DNA from 3 places in the Paenibacillus sp. MER TA 81-3 genome. Region 3 is predicted to be linked to each of the others. Evidence: riboswitches for the same ligand, from Rfam matches in the RefSeq annotation. Region 3 holds a riboswitch; each other region holds the start of a gene.
What was found. A riboswitch is a leader RNA that binds a small molecule or an ion and turns the genes downstream of it on or off. The one in region 3 is predicted to bind magnesium.
Positions count from the first base shown of each region.

Region 1: another riboswitch for magnesium. It lies ahead of M3650_RS18500 (response regulator transcription factor); the one in region 3 lies ahead of M3650_RS02745 (FtsW/RodA/SpoVE family cell cycle protein).
Region 2: another riboswitch for magnesium. It lies ahead of mgtE (magnesium transporter); the one in region 3 lies ahead of M3650_RS02745 (FtsW/RodA/SpoVE family cell cycle protein).

Region 1 is NZ_JAMAWB010000012.1:102,833-110,994, forward strand. It holds partial or broken gene M3650_RS18475 (spore germination protein) at 44-505, shown strand; gene M3650_RS18480 (Ger(x)C family spore germination protein) at 570-1,064, shown strand; gene M3650_RS18485 (CD3324 family protein) at 1,308-1,574, shown strand; gene M3650_RS18490 (GNAT family N-acetyltransferase) at 1,715-2,509, shown strand; gene M3650_RS18495 (serine hydrolase domain-containing protein) at 2,669-4,741, shown strand; M-box (ykoK) riboswitch at 4,905-5,079, shown strand; gene M3650_RS18500 (response regulator transcription factor) at 5,435-5,902, shown strand; gene M3650_RS32310 (winged helix-turn-helix domain-containing protein) at 5,929-6,138, shown strand; gene M3650_RS18505 (sensor histidine kinase) at 6,143-7,528, shown strand; gene M3650_RS18510 (hypothetical protein) at 7,621-8,162, shown strand, end outside.
Region 2 is NZ_JAMAWB010000024.1:74,550-82,711, reverse strand. It holds gene M3650_RS26135 (ROK family protein) at 1-501, opposite strand, end outside; gene M3650_RS26130 (hypothetical protein) at 993-1,202, shown strand; gene M3650_RS26125 (GNAT family N-acetyltransferase) at 1,292-1,846, opposite strand; M-box (ykoK) riboswitch at 2,097-2,271, shown strand; gene mgtE (magnesium transporter) at 2,495-3,487, shown strand; gene M3650_RS26115 (YkyA family protein) at 3,594-4,292, opposite strand; gene M3650_RS26110 (polysaccharide deacetylase family protein) at 4,317-5,168, opposite strand; gene M3650_RS26105 (D-2-hydroxyacid dehydrogenase) at 5,527-6,540, opposite strand; gene M3650_RS26100 (DNA topoisomerase III) at 6,601-8,162, opposite strand, start outside.
Region 3 is NZ_JAMAWB010000002.1:103,141-111,302, reverse strand. It holds gene M3650_RS02750 (FUSC family protein) at 1-848, shown strand, start outside; M-box (ykoK) riboswitch at 942-1,115, shown strand; gene M3650_RS02745 (FtsW/RodA/SpoVE family cell cycle protein) at 1,410-2,570, shown strand; gene M3650_RS02740 (DoxX family membrane protein) at 2,652-3,164, opposite strand; partial or broken gene M3650_RS02735 (CobW family GTP-binding protein) at 3,840-4,254, shown strand; gene M3650_RS02730 (GNAT family N-acetyltransferase) at 4,377-4,892, shown strand; gene M3650_RS02725 (DinB family protein) at 4,919-5,386, shown strand; gene M3650_RS02720 (MFS transporter) at 5,694-6,914, shown strand; gene M3650_RS02715 (GNAT family N-acetyltransferase) at 7,105-7,944, shown strand; gene M3650_RS02710 (hypothetical protein) at 8,120-8,162, opposite strand, start outside.

The sequences.
Region 1 (8,162 bases), on a different contig from region 3:
AATTCCACGATAGTGCCGATCTGGTTGTCCGCCCCGTCTCATGCGTATCGATCTCGCCAGCCATTCGCTAATGGAAGGCAAAGTCGTCATTCTGGCGGACGGCAGTCCGCAGGCGATTATAGGGCCGAGCGAATTCATAGATTTCTTCCTGTCGACCGAAGACCGCTATTTTGGTTGGGGTATCGGGACATTTCTCCGCGGATTGCGGGTGGTGGCTTTGTTTGTTTCCGTGTTTTTGACCCCAGCTTATGTGGCGGCGCTGACGTTCCATTATGAGATAATTCCTTCCTCCTTGCTTGTATGGTTGATCGAATCCCGGTCTAGAGTTCCGTTTCCGCCATTGTTCAAGACGCTCATATTAGAAGTGACGATGGAACTGCTGCGCGAGGCGGGAGCGAGGCTGCCGACTAAGGTTGGACAGACAATGGGCATCGTCGGCGGTATCGTTATCGGCCAAGCCGCCGTCCAAGCCGCCGTCCAAGCTGGCTTCACCAGCAACATTCTATTTTGTTCGCACTGACGTATGCTGCAGCCTGGTGGAAAAATGAAAATAAAAGGGGGGACTAAAAATGAAATCCGCCTTGAACGCCTTGTGCCTTGCGATCCTATGCTTATGCGTGCTCAATGGCTGTGTACAGCCAATCGTTCTAGAAAATCTAGGGATTGCCATTGCCCTCGGATACGACGCTGCACAAGAAGCCGAACAGGAGGATAAATTGCGTGTCACGGCTGTTCTCATCAATCCGGAACCGGAAGCGAAGCAGAAGACCAAAGTGGTGTCTTGCACGGCTAATAGCAGTAAAGGCGCCAACATTTATCTCAATCGGCAGCTTTCCCGAACTTTGGTTAACGGTCAGGTTCGGGTTGTCTTATTCGACGGCAAGCTAGGCGACCAAGGCATCAAAGAAATCGCAGACACGCTTACACGCGATCTATTTATAAAAAAAAATGGCATACCCTGTTTCCCGAGGCAAAGATTGAGTCCCGCGTTCAGGTCAATCTGGTACGCACAGGCACGTTTGAATAAGGAAGGCATGCCGCTGCCGGCTAATCGTATGGGATAGAAGAAATCATCCAAGATTACATTTATGGTACAATTGAGTAATTATGAATAAGTGGAGGTGAGTACATGTTTTTTCCTTCGGCTATTATCTTCACGGAACTCCATGCAACGTCTGCACGATAAACAAATGGCGATGGTTGCATGGAGATAAATAAATGATCGCCGACATTCATTCTGACTGTCTACCTTGTTTAGAACGCAGACTTGCATTCCTTAAGTCAATATTTTTAAGGAGTGAGTTGGAATGAAATATAAGAATGCCAATGATGTATTGCCGAAAGAATTGATATCGGAAATCCAAAAACATATCAATGGCGAGATCCTATACATCCCCAGACCGCGCGTTGCCCGCAAAAAATGGGGTGAAACATCAGGATATCGGCTTTATTTAATAGAAAGAAATAAGGAAATAAAGAGAAAATTCAAGGCGGGTTGTTCCATTCAACAACTTGCAATTGAATACAGCCTTTCATATGACAGCATACGGAAAATTGTTTATGTAAAGGAATAATAAAAAGCTTCTTTTAGGGCTGTTCCTGTGTGTTAAGAATAGTTGTAAAGAATAAAAGGGATAGAACTTTGGCCATTTTATTATATGCTGAACTTAGGAAACAATAAAATGTGGTGGAGGTTCACATGAACGATCAAAAAATGGCTGCAATGATTCAACACAACTTTACATACAAGGTTTCGTATGTTGCAAATAAAAGCACAGGAATGTCCATCAAAGAAACGGATGAATTCTTATATGTGGATTGCGGCATGCCGGCAGACACGTTCAATATCACTGTCTTGTTCAAAGATAGCGCAGATGATAAGCGTCTGCTTCATGAAACGGTGGACTATTTTACGGATAAGAATTTCCCGATGTCTTTATGGTGCTGGGACAATATAAGAGATAGCACCCGGCAAGCAATCGTGAATCATGGCTTGCTTCTCGCCGAAGTCAATGCCGGCATGTATGCATATACATCGGACTTGCATCCTGCAACGGAAATGCCGGATGGCTTTTCGGTCAGACAAGTCAGTTCACCGATGGAAGTAAGGCAATTTGGTGCCGCCTTGTCCTCTTTATTCGGGAATCGTATGGAAGGCATGTACGTGAGAAAGTACTATGATAGCCTTTCAGAATCAACTCTATACAATCATTCAGATCTGAAATTGTTTATTGGGTTACTTAATGAAAAGGTAGTATGCATAGGATCTGCAATGTATTCTAACAGCAGCGTTGGAATTTATGATATAGCGACGCTGCCAGAGCAGCGGAAAAAAGGGCTGGGCTCCGCCATGTTCAACTCTATTTTATCAGAGATCAAGAACAGCTATGACGGGCTATGTGTGCTGCAAGCGTCAGAGGCAGGCGCAAACCTGTATCGGCGAGCCGGATTCAGAGCGGTGTGCAATATCTCGGTGTATGAAAATAGAAATATGTTGAAAGTTCAATGACATGGAGTCCGCTTGTATGCCGGGCTTTCAGCGTGCAACCTTGTATCAAGAGATGCAAAGGTTGCACGCTTTTTTTTGTTATAAGCCAGTAATTGAACGATTGGCGCACATTATTCGTAATATAGATGATTAACACAATGAATACTGGGAGGCAACAAAATGAGAAAAAGACTGGCAGTGACACTGGCAGTGACGCTGATGCTATCCATGCTCGCTCCAATGATGTCGATGGCGGAAAGCAACAACAATGAACTTGGCTACGACCGAACCCGGAAAATAGCTGCTGAGAAGGCCGCGCTTTTAACGGAGACATACGGTATCACAAGCGTGCAGTACGCACTCATTGATAACGGCAATATCGTCGTATCAGGCCATTCTGGCACGAACGATAAAGAGGGGAACACGGGACTGACTGCCGATACGATGTATGGGGTAGGATCAACGAGTAAGATGTTCGCCGCGGCAGCAGTGATGAAGCTGGTGGATGAAGGAAAGGTGAATTTGGATGCGCCGGTAGCAAGTTATATATCCGACTTTAAAATGAAAGACGATCGTTACAAACGAATTACTCCGCGCATGTTGTTGAACCATTCCTCCGGTCTTGGCGGAGCTACGCTTGGGAATGCCATGTTGTTCGACGATAACGACACCCATGCGCATGATGCATTATTGGAACAGCTGGCTGTTCAAAGCCTAAAGGCAGATCCGGGCGCGTTCTCGGTGTATTGCAACGATAGCTTTACGTTAGCTGAGATTCTGGTTGAGAGAGTAAGCGGCATGGACTTCACATCATTTATACACAAGTATTTTACAGCGCCTTTAGGCATGACCAATACAAAGACGCCGCTGGAACAGATAGATCCATCCAGGATGGCAGGACTCTATTATCCAACTTATGAAGGGCAGCTTCCAAGAGACACCGTAAATGTCATCGGAACGGGCGGCATTTATTCAACAGCTGAAGATATCGTTTCGTTTGCAAAGATCTTCACGGGGCAAGCAGACGGCATTCTTTCTGACAAATCGCTAAAGGCAATGGAGCAAGAAGAGTACAAAAGAGGCATGTGGCCGAAAGATGCCGATTCGTCAGTCGGGTTCGGGCTCGGCTGGGATAGTGTGAACATGTTCCCATTCAGCGATTACGGCATTAAGGCGCTCACGAAAGGCGGCGATACGATACTGTATCATTCATCGCTGGTCGTTCTGCCGGAGCATAACATGGCCGCAGCCGTTCTCTCCTCGGGCGGCGACAGCATGACCGATCAATTATTGGCGAATGAGATGCTGCTAAGCGCGCTGCAAGAGAAGGGCGTTATTAAAGAACGGAAACCGGCGAAGTCGCATGGCGTGCCCGTAAAGGCAAACATGCCGCAGGAAGTTGCGAAGAACGCAGGCATTTACGGCGCTTTCAACCAATTGGCCAAGATAGAAGTCAGCGCTGATGGCGAGCTGTCCGTGTCCATGATTATGCTGCCTGAATACCCCGTTGCGAAATACACGTACACCGCTGATGGCTCTTTCGTTAATGCGGATGGAAGCGAAAAGGCCAGCTTTGTTACAGAGGACAACGGACGGACCTATTTATGGGTTAGAACGTATTCCGCCTTGCCGGGCCTTGGACAGACGGCGCTGTCGCAATATACTGCCGAGAAGCTTGAAGCCAATCCATTATCGGCAGATGTGGCTGCGGCATGGGCGAATCGTGAAGGCAAGAAATATTATGCAGTCAACGAAAAATATACATCGATGTGGTATTACATCTCTATGCCTTCCATCCAAGTCTCCACCGTTACAGATGCTTCTGGGTATTGGGCGAACAAAAAGATAAAAGGGGCGGACAAAGCGGTCAGCGAACTGCAAATCCCGTTTTTGGGCAGCAGAGATGCGATGGAACACAATTTTTATACGAAAAAGGGCATTGAATATTTGGATGTAGCCGGCAGCCTGTATGTTCGCGAAGAGGCTGTAAAGCAGCTCTATGCGGGCAAGCAATCTTCTGTTACCGTCCAAGCGGATGGATATGCCAAATGGTACAGCATTCCTGCGGCAGCCGCAGGAAAGACGATGCTGGTTGATATGCCGGAAACAGGCGCCTTCGTTGTATACGATCAAAAAGGCGCGTGCGTGAACGACACGGTCGTCAGCGGCAAGAACGAGATCGTGCTGCCGCAAAGCGGAACAGTTGTATTCGCAGGCGAGGCTGGCGCGAAATTCGGAATTTCACTGAAATAATTTCATCATGCAGCAGGTTTGCGCGGCGGCGCTGAACCCGCTTTTATTAAGGGAAGTGGGGAGTTCCACTAGAGAAAGATTTACTCACTTGGTCAAATCGTTATGATTTTCACCTTGGCTATTGACAATTGCAAGCGATAGGGATACGATTCAGAAGTAATAAATATGTCCTCGTTAGGTGAGGCTCCTATACAAATACAGGCCACTGCCCGGAAACATCGAAAGATGCCAATGGGTAGAACAGGGATTGCCGGATTAAGGCTTTTCATAACGTGGCTAAGAGATGAATGATTCTCTTTACGTTGTATAGTGCCAAAACTCGGCTTGGGGGAACGGATGTTTTTTTGTGTGCATTCATTACACCCTCTAGTCATACTAGAGGGTTTTTTCATTTTATTTAGAAAAGGGGGGAACTTCCGAATGGACAGTCTTCCGAGTAGTGTATCATATAATCATCAGCACTATGCAAAAAGGGAGAACTGTGTTCTCTTCGCTCTCAAATGTTTCCCTTACGTATATTCCCGGCGGCTCTAACTGGCAGGGCAGGTCTATTTAAATATGCGTATTTGACTAATGAGCGAATGAGATAACACATACAACAGTCAGCTCTCCCTGATGCCAGGGAGAGCTTTTTTGTGATCGTTTATTTCATTATTAGCCCAATGAATTGGATTGGGCCTTGGGGAGGCAGCTATGGAATCTTTACACCGCAACCATGTGCTCATTGTTGAGGATGATGACAATATAAGACGTTTTGTATCGATTAATTTGGAAAGAAACGGATTCACAGTCACTGAGTCTGCACTTGGAGCGACGGCTTTACAGAGTCTCGCCGCAACTCGGCCGGATGTAGTGGTTCTGGACATCATGCTTCCCGATATAGATGGTTTTGAGTTTTGCAGGAAGCTAAGAGAAATCGATCCCTATATCGTGATTGTCTTTCTCACTGCGCGCGGACAAGACTTGGACAAGATCAGGGGGCTTGAACTTGGTGCTGACGATTACATCGTAAAGCCGTTCAATCCGTTAGAGCTTATCGCGAGAATCAGAACGGTGCTGCGCCGTACCCAGCATGCGGGGGGACCTCACGCAAGGTGCTCGAGTCTGGCGCGATCCGGCTTGATCTGGATGCTAACAAGTTATTTAAATCTGACTGTTTAATCGATTTAACGCCGAAAGAATATCAAATGATTAAGGTGTTTTTGGAATATCCCGATAAAGCCTTATCCAGAAACGACCTTCTGAATCTGATTTGGGGAGTGAATTTTGTCGGAGATCCCAAGACCGTAGATGTTCACGTTCGCAAGCTAAGAGAAAAGATTGAAGACGACTGCTCCAAGCCGCGGCTGATCGAAACCGTCTGGGGACGAGGATACCGTTGGAGAAAGGAAGAATGAAATTTTGGGCATCCAAAAAAGATTAGTGGGAAGTTATTTTGCCGTCATTTTAATTACAGTATGTATTTTGGAAATTTTTCTAATTGCGTCGGTGAACTATTATTACTATCACAATGTTGAACGAATCCTGGTGAATCAAGCGGAAATATCCGCTTCTTTTTTTCATCAATATTTTGCCGAGGAAGAATTAGAGAAGCAGTCCGAACGGCTATTAAACGGATTTTCTCAAAATACCGCCGCACAAGTGCAGATTATTAGTTCTTCCGGGCAGCTTCTTCAGGACTCTGCGGGAGCTCAAGACGGGAAAAATATGCTCGATTATCCAGATGTGCAAGAGGCATGCAGCGGAACCGTCGGAATCTGGAAGGGACGTGAGCCATCCGTGCATGACACCGTATTAGCCGTATCTTATCCGCTGCAGGCTAAGGATATGACAGTGGGGGCAGTCAGATTTGTCACTTCTCTAACCGACACGATGGCAACCATCCGCTATATTACTGTCATATTTATTTCCGTCGGTCTAATTGTCGTTGCGATTGTTGCCGTTCTCGGCATTTTCCTGTCCAGGACAATTACGGGTTCAATTACGGAGCTTAAGCTGGCAGCCGAACAAATGGCTGAAGGCGATTTCACGGCAAGAGCGAAAAAACGGTACCGGGACGAGCTGGGAACGCTCGCGGATACGTTCAATACGATGGCAGCCAAAATACGGCGAAACGAACAGCTCAAAAACGATTTCATTTCATCCGTCTCCCATGAGATTCGCACCCCGTTAACGTCCATAAAAGGGTGGGTAGTAACCTTAAAAACGGAGCCGAAGGACGGTACGGCTATGCTTGCAGACGGGCTTGAAATCATTGAGTCGGAAACCGACAGGTTAACCGTGCTGGTGGACGAATTACTGGATCTCTCTAAGCTGGACAATGGACGAATTGTGCTATCCCGCACCCCGCTTCATCTTGCGGACTTGCTTCGGCATATCGGTAAGCAGCTGGCTCCAAGAGCTGCCAGACAGAGCATTTCGCTGGAGGTGCAGGCAGACGATACATTGCCCGTCATTCACGCTGACGAAAATCGGTTGAAGCAAGTGCTCATTAATCTATTAGACAACGCACTTAAATTTACTGGTCCAAATGGAATCATTAAAGTGTACACCCAATCGTCTCAGGAACAGGTCGTCATTACCGTCGAGGATACGGGAGCGGGAATTGCGGAGGAGGACATCGAGCATGTCTTGCAAAAGTTTTACAAGGGGAATAACAGTGCTGCCGGGAGCGGCTTGGGATTATCCATATGTTATGAAATCGTCAAGCTGCACCAAGGACAGTTAAAGATCGACAGTCAGTCAGGACAGGGAACTAAGGTTTATATTTATCTTCCACGCAACTAACAAAGGAACTTTAACTTTTTCATAACCTCTTATTTTTTGCAGCCATATAAAATAGAGAATAGAACAATGACAAGCGAGGAGCCGGGAACAGAATGTTGGGTAAGCAGATGTGGACAGGACTCATTGTGACTACGTTGTTGTGGATTGGCGGGTGCAGCATGCCTGCTACCCCCATCGATTTGATTAAGTCTCCGTTGTCTGAAGAGAATCTCCATAGCGACATCCTTCGAACTTTACTGCCTGACGGAGCTAGGTTGCTAGTCTCGGCCCATGGTGAAGGGAGTAAAGGCATTTCATTCGGAGATGTGGATGGAGACGGCATCGATGAGGCTGTCGTGGTATATGAAGAGAGCTCTCGTAACGAAAGGATACGAAAGGCTGCGTTGTTGAAGCAGCAGGATGAAGAATGGCAGATTGTCTGGGATACGAAAGGCTTCGGCTACGGCTTGGACTACGCAGGGATTGCGGATGTTAACGAGGACGGACTCTCCGACATCATTCTGGGATGGACCTTGGGGGCAGGAGAAAAAGGGCTGGATGTTTACGTGTGGAGGGATAATGCCATGACACTATGGGGCAAAAAAGGATACCGCGGCCAATTTGATCTGGGCGGGAGCGGGTTGTCTATCCAATT
Region 2 (8,162 bases), on a different contig from region 3:
AATCGCTACATGTCCCAATTCGCCCGCCATGAAACCGCTGCCGTAATACAATTCACCGTTCACCACGGTAGCAGCTGCCAGCCCCGTTCCGATGGTCACACCGTGCACGACACCCGCTCCACGTCCTGCTCCGCTCATCGCTTCGCCATATACATACATGCGCACATCATTATCTATAAAAACAGGTACGCCAACCTTGACACTCAACCGTCCGGCAACGTCCACGTCATGCCACTTCAAATTGGATGCAAAGATGCTGACACCGCGCTCCGGATCAATAAATCCCGGAATACCGGCTCCGACAGCAAGCAAGTGGCTGCGATCCAGCCCCGTTTTCGCGAACAGCTCATCAATCATGTCGGCCATCTTATCCAAAACGTGATCAACGCCGAGGGCTGCTTCCGTCGGCCGCTTCACCTTATCCACCATCTCGTAGCGCTCGCTCACGAGGCCGCACACGATGTTCGTTCCACCTAGATCGATTCCTATCATATATTGCATGACTTCTCCACCTTGCCTTCCTTATAGCTGTGATTTATCCGTATTATAGCACGGAGCAGTCAACTTTTTGATTGAAAAAATCATAATCCAATTGTTGTGAATATACAACGTATTCATCGTACATTCGAGCTTTTCTGGATGTTAATGACTGCTTCTCACTTCAAGCGTTCGCCATAATTTCGCCTTAAATTTGCCTCAAACTTGGAAACAATATTAAAGACGAACTTGGTACAAATCGCTATAATAGTACTGTGATGTATGTCACACGCGCCACGCGCGATAAATCACAGCCAATTACAGCAGCAGAGCAGCCAGCCAGTTCTAAGCTGCCGTGAATCATTGTGCAGACTTAAATGCTCTGAATTCCCTACAGTATATTAGGTACTTTGCTTCCGGAGCGAGTCTGCTAACGCAGCTTGCCGGTCAACCGTTATTCAAGAGACCCCGGTTCAAGTATTATTTTAATTCGGATTGTAAGAGGTGAATGACCCATGACGTATGTAGACATTAGCAATATAAGCCCGCAATTGTTCGTAACGGTGCTTTTTTTCCTGCTTATCGTATGCCCGCTTCTCAGTCTCGGTGTAGTTCGTTTCTTCCAACAGCGTGTGAAGGCTGGAATTACTTATATCGCTTCTGCGGTCGTATCTTACGTCGTCTTTCTCATCGTTGCGGACTTTGTGGCTAAGACCTGGAGCTGACTCTTTCTTCGAAGGAGTTAGCTTTTTTATTGTCGTGCCTCAAGAGGCTCCCGGTCCTGTGTTCCTGACATTCCATCTTCACAATGCACCTACACGTCCGCTTCCCGTCTCATGACGAAATAACGAAACAATGCGTCTTCAAAGCGGTATTCTGTCAACCCTACTGTCTCGAAGCTGAATGACTCGTAAAAATGAACCGCCTTCGCATTGCTTTCCAGTACAGCAAGCCAGACGGCAGAAGGGACAGCTTGTTCCATTCGTGCCAGGCAGACGTTCATAAGCTCACGCCCGATACCGTGACGCTGGAAATCAGCTTGCACATAAATTTTTTGCAGTTGCATCGGATGCGGCGTATCGACGGATTCATGGCCAGAACCGTCCTTCAGCTTCATGTAACCGGCAGGCTTCCCATCCCAATAGGCCACATAGAAGTGATTGTGCGGCTTCTGCAAGCTCACAGCCAGCTTCCCCGGGGCGAACGTCGCTTCCACATATTTTGCGAGCGTATCAGGTTGGAACAGTTCCCCGAACGTTTCTCGAAACGTCGCTGCTCCGATCTCCGCCAGCAGTTCGGCGCATTCCTCACCCACATGTACAATCTCGATCTCGTTATCGCATTGATTTTCCGTCTTCAGTCGATCCATATAATTCTCCCTTTTTCTATAAAGCATAATGTTGATATTTGCGTAATGCGAACTAATGTTCTATTATGTAAACATTACTCCCTATTCTGTGAAGTTGCAACTATGAATTTTGCAACGAATATCTGTTTGCATAAGATTAAAATACTGTATTCGGACAAGCACCCGCATGTACCCCAAAAAATGAATGTGCCGAAATCATTGACTTATTGTTAAAAGGTGCTATAACTATATAGAGTCAAGAACATAATTTCATATTCCTCGTTAGGTGAGGCTCCTATGTGGAGATATGCTGCTGCCCAAAAATGTCGAGAGACGCCAATGGGTCAACAGAAACCATCGACTTAAGGTGGTTTTTAACGTAGCTGGATGTCGCGTGCGTCATCCTATGCCACATAGTGCTAAAACTCAACGAATAGAGGGCAATGGCACTTGTATTTGCTATATTTTTTAGCATGTAAATTTGCTGCGTATACCAAACATCCTCTTCGTTGCGGATGTTTTTTCTATTTCAGGAGGTGATGAGAGATGGATGGTTCCCCCAGTCCCGAACCGCATAGCAAGCACAACAGCACATTCATAATTATATTTGGAGAACGTCCGTCTCTTATCATCTAACGAAGAGATGGACCATGAAGGAGGTCCATTACTATGGTATTAGCACCTGTTGTCATTGGAAATTATAAAGAGGATTCGGCTGGCAAGCTGATGAAAACTCAGTTCCTTGCCATTCATGAAACATTTACGGTTGAAGAAGCCATTGCTTATTACCGCAAGCACGGAAAAAACATGACGAATATTTATTATATTTATATTACGGGCCACAACGGATTGTTGAAAGGCGTCATCTCCGTAAGAGAATTATTAACCGCCGAAGATCATATTCGTGTTCAGGATATTATGATTAAGCAAGTGGTGTCGGTTACAGCCGACGTCGATCAGGAAGCGGTCGCTAAAATATTTGAGGAAAAAGATCTGGTGTCGATTCCAGTGCTGCACCAGTCGCAGCTGGTCGGCCTCATCGATGTCGATGATATTCTGGATGTCGTGCGGAAGGAAGCGACGGAAGATTTTCATAAGATGGCGCCTGTTACGTCCTTTGCGCAAAACTTGAAAACAGCAAGTATTTACACACTCTACAAAAAACGCATCCCTTGGCTCATCATTCTCGTCTTCATGAATATATTCTCAGGAGCGGGTATCGCCTCTTTTGAAGATTTAATTGCCACGAACGTGGCCCTGGTCTTCTTCTTGCCTCTGCTCATAGATAGTGGCGGCAATGCGGGTTCTCAAGCATCCACGCTCATGATCCGGTCCATGGCTGTCGGGGACATTAAGCTAAGAGACTGGTTCAAGCTGTTCACGAAGGAAGTATCGATCGCGTTCTTCCTCGGCATCACGATGGCGTTAGCCGTTGCAAGCATCGGGTGGTTCCGCGGCGGAATCGATATTGCCGTTATCGTTGCGCTAACGATGGCAGTTATTGTTATGGTCGGCAGCTTAATCGGGATGTCGCTCCCGTTCATTTTCAGCAAATTGAAGCTTGATCCTGCAACAGCGAGCGCGCCGCTCATTACGTCCATTGCCGATATTTGCGGCGTCTTGATTTACTTTTCCATCGCATCTGCGTACTTGAATCTGTAAAGAGCAAGGTTGCGTTAAGCCTCGTATGCCGTCGGACTACCTACATTTTCACACAAAAAAGGAGGGCGCTTGGGCCCTCTTTTTACTCTATCTTGATTCTGTTATACTATCCTTCTTGCTGCTCTGCGTTATCGTCCTGATTGGCTTCCGTATTGGTCACCTGGAGGCCAGCCCCCTTATAAAAGGTGGACTTCAACGTGTTAAATTGGGTCGTATAGTCATTGAACTGTGTCTTTAATTCCTCCACTTGCCGGTATACTTCATTCCGTTCGGAAATCCCTGTCGTAATCGACTTCAGCTTCGTATTTTGCGACTTCAATTCGTCATAGATGAATTGCTCGCGTTCCAGCCATTGACCATACTTCTCATGCAATGCCTTGAACGTGTCATATCGCTTCACATAAGCGGTGTATGCCTGTTCCGCCTGCTTCTTCAACTCTTCATCCTTCAGCTTAGCGATGGCCTTATCCAATTCTCCCATCTGGCTGCGCGCGTCATCAAGGTGCACCTTCACTTGCTCAATCGCCTGTTTGCGTTCTTCCAACGCTTTGTTCGTATTATCAATCAACGTTTGCACGTTGCGATTGTCTTGTTTCCCTTGATCTAAAATATTGATATATTGCTTCTCGTCCTTATCTTCCAACGTCTTCAACGTTTCCAAGGCGGCCGTAACGTTCACTTCTGCCGAAGAAGCCTTCTCGAACGCTTCGAATATCTTCGTCGTCGGCGAAGCGCCGCATCCGGTCAATCCTACTACTACAGACAACAATGCCGCGATAGCGGTAAATTTCTTCCAGCTTGCCAATCTCTTAACCTCCCAGTCCGGATGCTATAATCGCTTGTCGTGATGGAAATTGCATACGAAATGCGCATTCGGGTCATACACTTCAAATTCATAGCCCTTGCTCTGAATATATTCAATAATGGAAGGCAAAGCTTCCAATGTCTGCTGACGATCGTGAAGAAGAATAACTTCCACATCTGCCGTTAACGTTCCTTTGATCTGCTCGAGAATCCGGTTCGGCTGTCCGATAAACTTCCAGTCAAGCGAATCGAGCGTCCAATCCCACATCTTAAAGCCCGCATCCGCAATATCCTTGCGGAACGACTCGCCGATTTGCGGCGCGCTGCCGTATGGTGCCCGAATCAGCGTCGGCTTGAATCCGGTCAGATTCTCCACGATACCCTGCGCTTCCTGGAACTCCTTGATGAAATTCCCTGAACCGCCGCTTTTATAGAGCTTGTTGAAATCGTGCGTCATGCTATGTAGCCCAGGATAATGACCCTCTTCTACCATTCGCTTGACGGCATCCGGATAAGTGTTCATATTATCGCCCAACATGAAATAAGTCGCTTTAATATCGTGTTGCTTCAATAAGTCCATCATATCGTTAGAGTATTTACTCGGTCCGTCATCGAACGTCAAATAGGCAACTTTGCGAGTCATGCCATTAAACTCTTTCGGTATCTCTTTCTCTTTCGCCGCCGAGGCGAACGTGGCTACTTCCGTCACGATCAGATCGCTGCCAGAGGCCGATACCGTGCCAAGCAAGCTCTTCCCTGCGGCATATATGCCTATGCCGATTGCCACAAATAACAAAAACAGAATCGTACGTCCTATAAATTTCTTGCGACTTCTCCGGCGACGTTTGCCGACCGTCACCCTTCCTCTATCCACCATTCTACATATCCACTTCCTTCTAGCGACTTCGTTCGACATTACTATAATATAAATCTACCATTTTGGCATTACAGAAACGTTACAAGATAAGAAGTTTTGTCAAAAATTTAGATACAATGTTGTTACCATTTTAGGGAACAGCTGTAATGACGCTTACAAATGAGAAAAATGACCTTTGTTCGCTCTAACTGTGTTTGTGCACTGTTTCTGCCTTCTTCCGATATATGGCCGTTGAGCTGTAAAAATGCATACACTTTACTCACAAAAACGGCAAAAAAACCGACGCTGGTTAAAAACCAGCGTCGGCTCTAACATCCGCACCACGGGGTGTGGATGACTTCATGATGGATGTATAGTCTTACTGTCTGCTGTCCGTGTGGCGAGAGACGACGTGCTGCGGCATGCCGTTCAAATAAGCCGCAATATTGCCGGAAGCAATATCTAGCAAGCGGCGTCTCGCTGCTTGGGACGCCCATGCCATATGGGGCGTAATGATAATCCGCTCTTGCTTAGCGATGAGCGGGTGATGCTCCTGGGGCGGTTCCTCGGACAGCACGTCGAGCAGGGCGCCCTCAATTACATATTGCTCGACTGCTTCCGCTAACTCCGCTTCATTAACGAGCGCGCCCCGCGCGGTATTTATCAGAACTGCCGTCGACTTCATCCGATTCAAGAACGTCTTGTTCACCATACCCTTCGTCTCATCATTTAACGGACAATGAAGAGAGACCACATCGGACTGTGCCAGCAGTTCGTCCTGCGTCACAACTTGAACATGCGGAACGTTCAGCGCATTTCGCTGGCTGCGGGAGGTAATCAGCACCCGCATGCCGAACGCATGCGCCAATTGCGCTACCTTCTGTCCGATGCGGCCATACCCGATAATGCCGAAGGTCTTCCCCGCCAGCTCCGTCTGCGGAGTCAGCCAGAAGCTGAAATCTGGTTGTCGGGACCATGCACCCCGTTTTACGGCCTGATCATGAGCTTCTACTCGGTGGCACCATGACAGCAGCATGGCAAATACGTATTGGGCAACGGTATCCGTTCCGTATGAAGGCACGTTCGTAACGGTAATGCCCTGTTGAATTGCGGCTTCCACATCGACGACATCATAGCCTGTCGCCAGCACTCCGATGTAACGCAATTGCGGCAGCTGCCGCAACGTCTCGCCCGTCAAAGGCGTCTTATTGGTGAGTATGATAGACGCTTCTCCTACACGACTTACGATATGTTCCGGCTCTGTCCGCTCATATGTGCTCAATTCCACAATCGAAAGCGGCAGGTTCGCCGCCCCCGCTACAGCGGAACGCACCACTTCCCAGCTCAAGTCGCCCGGGTTAAGCGCGTATCCATCCAATATGACGATGTTCATCCGTAAGCATCTCCCTTGGACCTTCTCTACATAATCGCGCTTGCTGAGATGTTGCCGGTCTTAGTCGTCCTGCTTCGACAGCGCCGCCTTCAGCAGTTCGCCCAAGTTGTTGCCTATCGGCTCTTGCTTCTCGTATTGCTTGACTAACTGCCGTTCTTCCCGCTTGCGGACCTTGCCTCCGCCTTCCTCCAGCTTCTCCGTAATGTTGCACGGCAGACACTGGACGAATTTCCCCGCCTTGCCGATCTTGAATTCCATCTTCTTATGGCACTGCGGGCAGCGGCGATTGGATAGATTCTTCTCCTCGGAGCGTTTGTATTCGCATGATTTGCTCGAGCAGATGAGCCGTGTGCCGCGCTTGCCCTTGCGTTCCATGAGGCGGGAACCGCACTCTGGACAGAAGCGGTTGGTCAAATTGTGCGGCTTGTATTCGGCAGCACTCGTCTTCACTTCACTGACCAATTGCTCCGTCATCTGCCGGATATGCGTCATGAATACGGACGTGCGCGCTTCACCGCGCGCAATTCGTTCCAGCTCCCGCTCCCATTCAGCCGTCAACTCCGGTGACCGCAGCTGTTCGGATACGAGGTTAATGAGCTGTGTCCCCTTGCCGGTCGGTTGAAGCGATGAGGCCTGCCGCTCAATCGTATCCGACGAGACCAGCTTCTCGATAATATCTGCGCGTGTCGCCGGCGTGCCGAGTCCATGCTTCTCCATCTGGGTGAGCAGCGTTGCTTCCGTATATCGGGCAGGTGGCTTCGTACGGTCACGACGGGTGAAGACACGCTTGACATTCAAGCGGTCCCCCTGGGACAAGCTTGGGAAACGCTGCTGCTCTTCCTTCCAAGAAGACCGCGCATCGCCGTCCTCCTCCTCGGAAGACGCGTCGTCCCAATCGTCCTCATATGCTTTGCGCCAGCCGGAATCCAGCATCGTCCGGCCCTTGGCATACAGACGTTCACCGCCCATTTCGACGACAATGGTCATTTGCTCATAACGTACCGGCGGGAGGAATAGCGAAATAAAGCGGCGCGCGATCAGATCGTACAGCTTCCGCTCATCCGATGAGAGCGCCGCTAGCCGCAACGGTTCATCAGTCGGAATGATAGCATGGTGATCCGTCACCTTGCTGTCATCGACGATCCGCTTCGTCACTGGCAGCTTCGAGCGCAGCAGCGGTCTGACCAGTGCTGCATACGGGCCAACCGCCATAGCATCCAACCGCTCCGGCAGCGTGCTCGTCATATCAGACGATAAATAACGGCTATCTGTGCGCGGATACGTAACGAGCTTATACTGCTCGTACAGACGCTGCAGCACGTTCGAGGTCTGCTTGGCCGAGAAGCCGTAGCGGCGGTTCGCGTCACGCTGCAGCTCGGTTAAATCATATGCGAGCGGATGCGGTTCGCTCTTCGCCGCCTTCTTCAATTCGGCAACAACCGCCTGCTTGCCCTGCAAGCGGCCAACCGTGGCTTGAGCCGCTTGCTCATCAAATACGCGCGCATCGCCATTCTTGCCGCGCCAGGCCGCCTCAAAGCCGCCGAAGTCCGCAAAAATCGTATCGTAATCCTGTGATCGAAACTCGCGGATCTCTTGTTCCCGATCCATAATCATCGCCAACG
Region 3 (8,162 bases):
TATTGGCGGGGATGGCCTTTTCCAATGCACCGATTGCGGTAGGTATCGTCTGTATTCTGGTCATTATGATATGTTTGAAAATGAAAATGGAAGAGACCGTCGGTCTGACGCTCGTGACGGTCATTACGGTAATGGAAGCCTCGGGACAATGGGATTATGCATTGATTCGATTCGTGCAAATCCTGATTGGCATCGGTTCGGCGTTTCTCATTAACATTTTGTTCTTCCCGCCGAATCCGAAGGTTCAATTCATCGGGCAGATCCAGACCGTCTTCAACAAGATGTCGCTGCTTCTGCGCACGATTATTTCGGATGAGATCAAGGAAGCCGCGTTCCGAACAGAGAAGCAAGCTCTGGAAGACATTATGAAGTCGCTTGCGGATAAGTACAAGCTGTTCGAGGAAGAGACGAAGAAGTTAAAGCGCGCCAAGTACCGGGCTACGCGCCAATTGGTTGTGTACAAGCATCTCCTGAATACGCTGTGGAAGGGGATGGCGGTGCTGAATGCGATTGAAGAGCATTATTTTCAAACAACCCGGACGCCGGAGACGAATAAGTTCTTCGATCATCATCTGGAGATGCTTATCAAATGTCATGAACACGTGCTGCTCAAATTCGAGGACAAGGTAAAGCCAGACAGCACGGAAATTGAACTGATGGAAGCAGAGAACGAATTGTTTATGCAGAAGGCAATGCAGCATTGTGTACAAGAACAGGAAGGGATGCTGCGCCTCTCGATAGTGGCGGCGTCCATGTACGAATATGGTTTTCAGATTGCGCGTCTTGACCGGCTCGTCGGACACGTCGATAAGGAAGAGGACAAAGGACTATTGAACGGCTTGATATAATTGAATTGGAAATAAGCTTGATGCCAATATTGGATATCGAGGAAATGGTTGACAAAGGTGGAGTTTAAGGATAGTATTCTCGGTAGTCTGATTATATATCCTCATTAGGTGAGGCTCCTATACAAACAAAGGCCACTGCCCGGAAATATCGAAAGATGCCTACGGGTAGAACAGGAACTGTCGAGCTAAGGCTTTTCTTAAGGTGGCTAAGAAATGATTGTATTTCTTTACGTTGTATAGTGCCAAAGCCCGGTTAAGGGGAGGCGTAAGTAAACACATTTGTTTCATTATGCACCCTCTAGCAGCCATGCTTGGAGGGTTTTATTATGTGCGCGGGAGGTGACTGTTCGAATGGACGGAAGCGGAAGTAGGATGTTTGACCAATTACGGCTTAGGTCTGCGATGCAGAAGCATTCCCTGATCATTTCCATTGATGGTTGCCAACGGGCATACGTACTTTGGTTATGAATCTCACTGATTTTGCCACGGAACGCTTTTGATATCATTCGCATACATCCGAGAGCTGCTGCCAAGCAATTATGAAATAAAAGAGGTTATAGTATGCTGCGAAAATTAAAACGTGTGGATCCGTTGATGGTGTGGATTTTGCTGTGCTTTATGGCGGTTAGCACTATCGTTATTTACAGCGCAACGACAAATACGAGTTATGAAGGCTTGCACAAGAACAACATGATGCTCTATGCCGCATTTTTTATTCCGCTCCTCGTTACGGCTTGGTTCGATTATCGGGTTGTCGTGCGTTATTTATCCGTCGTCCTCTACGTCACTGGCATTGCATTGTTGGCGCTCGTCATGTTCAAAGGGGTTGACATCAATGGTTCTGTACGCTGGATTGCCATCGGAGGACAGCAATTTCAGCCTTCCGAATTAATGAAGCTGTTCACCATATTGATGTTGGCCCGGTTTTTGGGGCTGCGTGAAGGGGAGGAGCTGCGGCTGGTTCGGGATATCGTCCCGCTCGGCCTCATTATCGCGATTCCGGTCTTTTTTGTTTTGAAGCAGCCTGATTTAGGAACGTCGATCGTGTTCGCGGCGATTTTTGTCGCTATGATATGGATGGCAAATGTGCGTATGTCACATATGATAATCGGTTTGTCTGCGACAGCCGCTGTTATCGTTTCCATTGTGGTTCTGTATTACACGAACAGCGATTTGCTGGCCCAATTCATTAAGCCTCATCAGATGGCGCGCATTGAAACATTTCTTAATCCGACCAGCGACTCGGATCAGGCGTGGCATGTGATGAATTCGATCCGTGCGATCGGTTCGGGCAGGCTGTCGGGAGACGGGTTCACTCAAGGCTTTTTTATTCATAGCGGGTACATTCCTTACAGTTATTCGGATTCGATATTCGTCGTCATTGGTGAGGAGTTCGGTTTTCTTGGATCCGCCATGCTCATTCTGTTATATTTTCTGCTCATCTACCGTATGGTTCTGATTGTGAAAGACAGCAATAATCTGGAGGGCGCCTATCTCGTTGTCGGCATTATTGCGATGTTCACGCTGCAAATCTTCGAAAATATCGCCATGCATATCGGGTTGATGCCGCTCACAGGGCTGTCCCTGCCATTTATAAGCTACGGCGGGAGCTCGCTTCTGACCAATATGATCTCGATCGGGCTCGTGTTAAGCGTCAAAATTCATCAGGAAGAACCCGATCTGCTAGAACCGCTCACAACGAAATCAGTCATGTTCCATTAATTGTGATGATGCTAATGCGGTCAGTCAAATCCGAATGTTGCGTGAACCAAGCCCTTGCCATTCAGGCAAGGGCTTGCGGTATTAAGCTTGAGCTTGCGCCTGTGGCTGCGCATGTGCCTGCGGGGGAATTCGCCTGGCCCTGCCGAGGAAAAAGTACCCGTCTAAGCCGATTCTGCCCGCGTTCCATCCGGCTACTGCAATGAAGCTGCAGATTAGGATAAACAAGGGATTCCAACTGATCGAACCTGAGAACAGAAAGGAAAAATTCATCATCATGCCCATAATAGAGGCCAGCCAAGTCATCAGCCCGAGAATGAGGCCAAGTCCGACTAGAAGCTCGCCAAAGGCCACCAAGTAGCTGAAGAAGCCGGAGGTTGGCAGAGCGACGTTCTTGAGGAACCACGCCCACCAACCGGGAACGATTGGACGATCGCCAACCGAATTGGCGATCGCCGCTTCAAGAAAGCCGCTTGCATCGAATCCATTCGTAAGTTTCCCCCATCCTGCCGTCACCCATTTATACCCAACGTATAGACGGAGAACACACAGCAGCACGGCGGCGCTGAAATGGGATCGCAGCCAGTGCACAAACATAAGTAAACCACTCCTTTTGCTTTGAATTTAGGCAGCACGCTGTCTTATGATACCGGTTCTGGTATATTGTACAAAAGTTGAAGCGGTTTAACAAATAGTTATCGGTTACATTTTGAGGGGGAAATTTCTACAATTTTATCATTAATACATTGACTGATGAGTTATCAGGTATAAAAAAGCAATTTCCAGAACAAGGGGTAACTCTGTAAACGCTTAATGTCAAGTTGATTCAGATGGAAAGAAAACTGTCAAAAGTGAAAAGACGGCTTTAAGCAATAACAAATACATAGCATAAGGGAAGAAGCAGGATGGGCACGCATTGGCGGAGCTCATCTTTTTGCTGTGTATGCACAGTCGTATTTTGTGAGAAGGGGAGCGAATGGCCTTTGCATCCGGTGTCTTTTGACCATTCTCCCATTCACTCAGACTCGTTGTGAGCGTCGTGACGCTAGACGAGCACGAGTCACTTCCAAGCGGCGATTTCCATTTGCAGCGAAGGGGGTTGTGTGACGGAAGAAGTATTTTTCCTCGTAAAATCCTTCTTCTGATGTAAAGGGAGAGTGAGGCAAGAGGGGGATAGCAACAACGATGCGGTTGTGAGATTAAAGCTTTCTAGGAATTGAAGTAGCAGTGATTCGTTGTTTTTCTCTTTCACGAGGAAGATGATGGATGCTTACGCGGAGCGTCGTTGATTTGTTAATTGACCAGATAGAATTCTGCGATGTGCTCATCTTGAACAAATGCGACATGGTGAAGGAAGAGGATCTGCTGCAATTGGAAGGCGTGCTCCGCAAGCTGCAGCCGCGTGCCAAGCTCATCCGCACATCTTATGGACGGATCGCTCCGCAGGATATTTTGAATACAGGGCGGTTCGACTTCGACGCAGCCAGTCAATCGGCGGGATGGATTCAAGAATTGCAGTTGGGGCATCACACACCGGAGACAGAGGAGTATGGTATCGCTTCGACTGTGTACCGCCGCAAGAAGCCATTCCATCCCGAACGTCTTACGTCATGGCTGGAGGATTTCCCGGACGACATCGTCCGCGCGAAAGGGTTGATGTGGTTGGCTTCGCGCAATGAAATGGCAACCAACTTCAATTATGGTATAGTTCAATCAGTTGGACGCAGTAAGCGATTTAGCGCAGGTGATAATGCAAGACTAGAGGATCAGGAATTCATATTTATGAATGAAGGAGCAGGTTGAATACATATGACGATACACAGAGCTGTCCCGGCCGAATTGGATGATGTGATGACGCTTGTTCGGGAATGTACGGAGCAGATGCATTCGCAAGGAATTAATCAGTGGGATGAGAATTATCCGAACGCTCATATTTTGATGGAGGACATCCGCTCGGGATGGCTGCACACCTACCGGGATGGCGAGGAGATTGTTGGGATGATGACCTTGGATGAAAATCAGGAGGAGGAGTTCGAAGCAATATCGTGGCGTGATCAGGGTGGAAGAGCGCTCATTGCCCATCGATTGGCTGTTAAGCCGAGCCATCAAGGGCAAGGGATTGCGAAGAAGCTGCTTGCTTTTGCAGATAACTATGCGCAGGAACAAGGTTACAGCAGCCTGCGCTTTGACAGCTACAGCAAGAACACAAAAGCCGTGGAGTTATATAAGCGGTTGGGATATGAAGTTCGAGGGGAGATTGTATACCCGTCCCTTGAATTTCCCTTCTATGTGTTCGAGAAGCATTGGACGGCTGTCAGCAATTAAGTTGGCGAAGGAGTAGCAATTAGACGATGATAAAATTATTTCAATACAATTGGATGGTACGTGAGGAATGGTTTGAGTGGTGCATGCAGCTTCCACATGAAGAATACATTCGCGAACGTGTAGGTGGAGTCAGAAGCTTCCATCGAACCCTGTTTCACATTATCGATGTCGAATCGAGTTGGATTCGAGCATTAGATGGCAAGCCAGACGAAATGCCATCATTGGAACAATATGATACGGTAGAACGACTTCATTCTCTATCCAAACATTACCGCTCTGACGTAGAATCATTCGCTGCCACGTGGAGATCAGAGATGGAACTGAAGTCTTTCAGTGTACCTTGGGAGCCGGATGAGACGCATACTTATGGAGAAGTGATCCGACATGTCATTTCCCATGAGATTCATCATATCGGTCAGATCTCCGTCTGGGCACAAGAAATAGGGAGGAAGCCGGTGTCCGCCAATTTCATTGGCAGAGGACTGAACACATAACGACAGAGGATTGAACTGATAGCTCACATCGAAAGAAGCCAATCATTTCTATATAAAATCATTCATTAATTAAATTATTATGTACGAACGAGACGATGCCTCCAAAAGGGCGCCGTCTCTTTGTATTTATAGGATATACGTTAAGGGAATGCATTTGACATATGGGATCTGTATACTGTAGAATGAACAAAAATACCAGTTAGTCAAAAAAAGAACTCTGTGGTACGGAGATTGATAGAGGAGTGAGCAATGACAGTGAGTCGTCGCAGTAATTGAGATTGGTTTCGATTTTGGGGGAGGAACATGAATGTCAAGAAAAGAAAAATCAAGTGGTTCATTATTTATATTGATGTTGAATATGTTCATTGTCATGGTCGGAATGGGACTCATCATACCGATTATGCCGAAATTCATTACAGAGTTCGGGGCATCCGGACAAGCGATGGGATATCTCGTCTCGGCGTTTGGTCTAACGCAGTTTGTTTTTTCACCGTTTGCAGGAGAATGGTCGGATAAGTATGGGCGTAAAAAGATGATCGTCTTCGGAATTGCGATGTTTACGATTTCCCAGTTCATTTTCGCGGCAGCCACCGATATGTGGATGCTGTACGCATCCCGTTTCCTCGGAGGAATGGGTGCGGCATTCATGACGCCAGCCATGATGGCTTATGTCGCGGATATTACGACAGAAGATAATCGGGGTAAAGGACTGGGGTGGCTAATGGCTTCCATGAGTCTCGGGGTGGTCGTCGGACCGGGAATCGGAGGATTTCTTGCTGAGAGCGGTATTCGCATTCCATTCTACGCCGCAGCGATGATCGCGGCTATCTCAACTGTAATTTCGCTATTATTCTTACCGGAGACGGTGTCGATAGAAGCACGTATGAAATCGAAGCTCTCACAGACAAAGCGTGAAAACATTCTGAAGCAGTTCGCAAGATCATTCAAGGCACCTTATTTTATGCTGTTGGTGCTCATTTTTACGATGACATTCGGTCTGATGGGCTTCGAATCAGTATTTGGACTGTATGTCGACAAGAAATATGACTTCACACCTAAAGATATTTCGCTCATGATTACGGTTGGCGCCCTCTTGGGCGTAGTCATTCAAGCGGTTCTGATCGACAAGCTGTTGCGCCGATTCGGCGAGAAGAAATTGTTGATTGTCATGTTTGTCGTAGCTGGCGTGAGTATGATAATTATGGTGTTCGTCCAGGGCTACTTCCTCATATTTGCCGTATCGGGTCTGTTCTTCATTGCGACTTCTATTATCCGTCCGGCGATCAACACGTTATTGTCTAAGATGGCAGGAAATGAGCAGGGCTTCGTTGCCGGTATGAATAATGCCTATATGAGCTTAGGCAACATTATCGGTCCAGCAATTGCGGGTACATTGTTCGATGTAAACATTAACATTCCATATGTGGTAGGCGCAGTCATATTAGTTATGAGCTCCTTACTGTTAGCTGCATGGAGCCGAAGCAGCAGCGCGAGCAAAACGGCCAAGTCTGAAGCGGTTCATGCATAATATTGGGTCAGCAGGAGTGCATCATGAGATGCACTCTTTTTTTTGTTGAAAAAGTTTCCATAGTCGGATACACTTGAACCAACTTTATGGAGTGCTCGACAACGAAATGGCAGGACTTCAAATCGATATTGCAGCGTATTGTGTATGACATGAACATGTTCACTACAATAAACCCAAGGAGATTATTCGTATGAAAATCATGAATTTCTCGCATGCGGCTCCGTTCCTTGATGCCGCCCTGCCATTGTTAATGCAAGATGAAGCGGTGAACAATGTCATGATCGGGTTAGCAATGCAATTGCGCCAACAGCACAGCGATGTGTACTTCGCTCTGCTGTCAGACCATAAACCTGCATTGGCCGCACTCATGACTCCCTCAGGACCATTGCATCTGTACGGTAAAGATTGCACTGCCGGACATCTTAATCTGCTCGTGCACAACATCCGCCAGCAACTCAGGAGCGTATCCCAAGTTGTCGGACCTGCGGGGCTCACGAATCTGTTTGCAAGCGTGTGGTCCAATGCGACTGGCTATAAAGCGGTGAATAGCAAGTTGTTGAGCGTATATTGTCTAGAGCGCGATATGCTGTTGCCCGATAAGAGAAGAGGTATGCTGCGATCGGTAGAAATGAAAGATGAGCATCTTTTGACGCAATGGATGTATGAGATGTCCGTCGAGAATGGCATTCCCATTAGGGAAGAAGATGCTAGCTGGAGGACGAAGCAGAGCATTGCGGACGGAGATTTGTATTTGTGGGAAGTGGAAGGAACGCCCGTATCTATGGCAGGGAAAGCAAGGTCGACCCCGAACGGTATTGCCATCCATTCCGTATATACGCCGCTGCCTCTGCGAAATATGGGGCACGCTGCCGCTTGTGTTGCAGCGTTGAGTGAACTTCTGCTTCACTCTGGTTATGACTTTTGCTGTATTTTTGCCGATGATACTCTTGTGGAGGCCGGACGATTGTACACGAACATGGGATATGAACAATTGGAACATGTAATTGAACACCACTTTATATTGGGTTGAGCGGAGGGCAGCATCGGGGGGGATAACAAGAAAAGAGCCTAAAGGCAGGCTCTTTGCGTTATGTCATTCAGATGTGGAATGTGATTATGAAAGGAAACGGTGTAGCACGGGCACGATTCACAATGGACGGCCTACGCGATAGAAGTGGCTATACTTTGAACGGAGTGTGCCGTATTTATGCGCGCCGTTTCTTTTTTTTGTTTACTCGGCTAATGGTC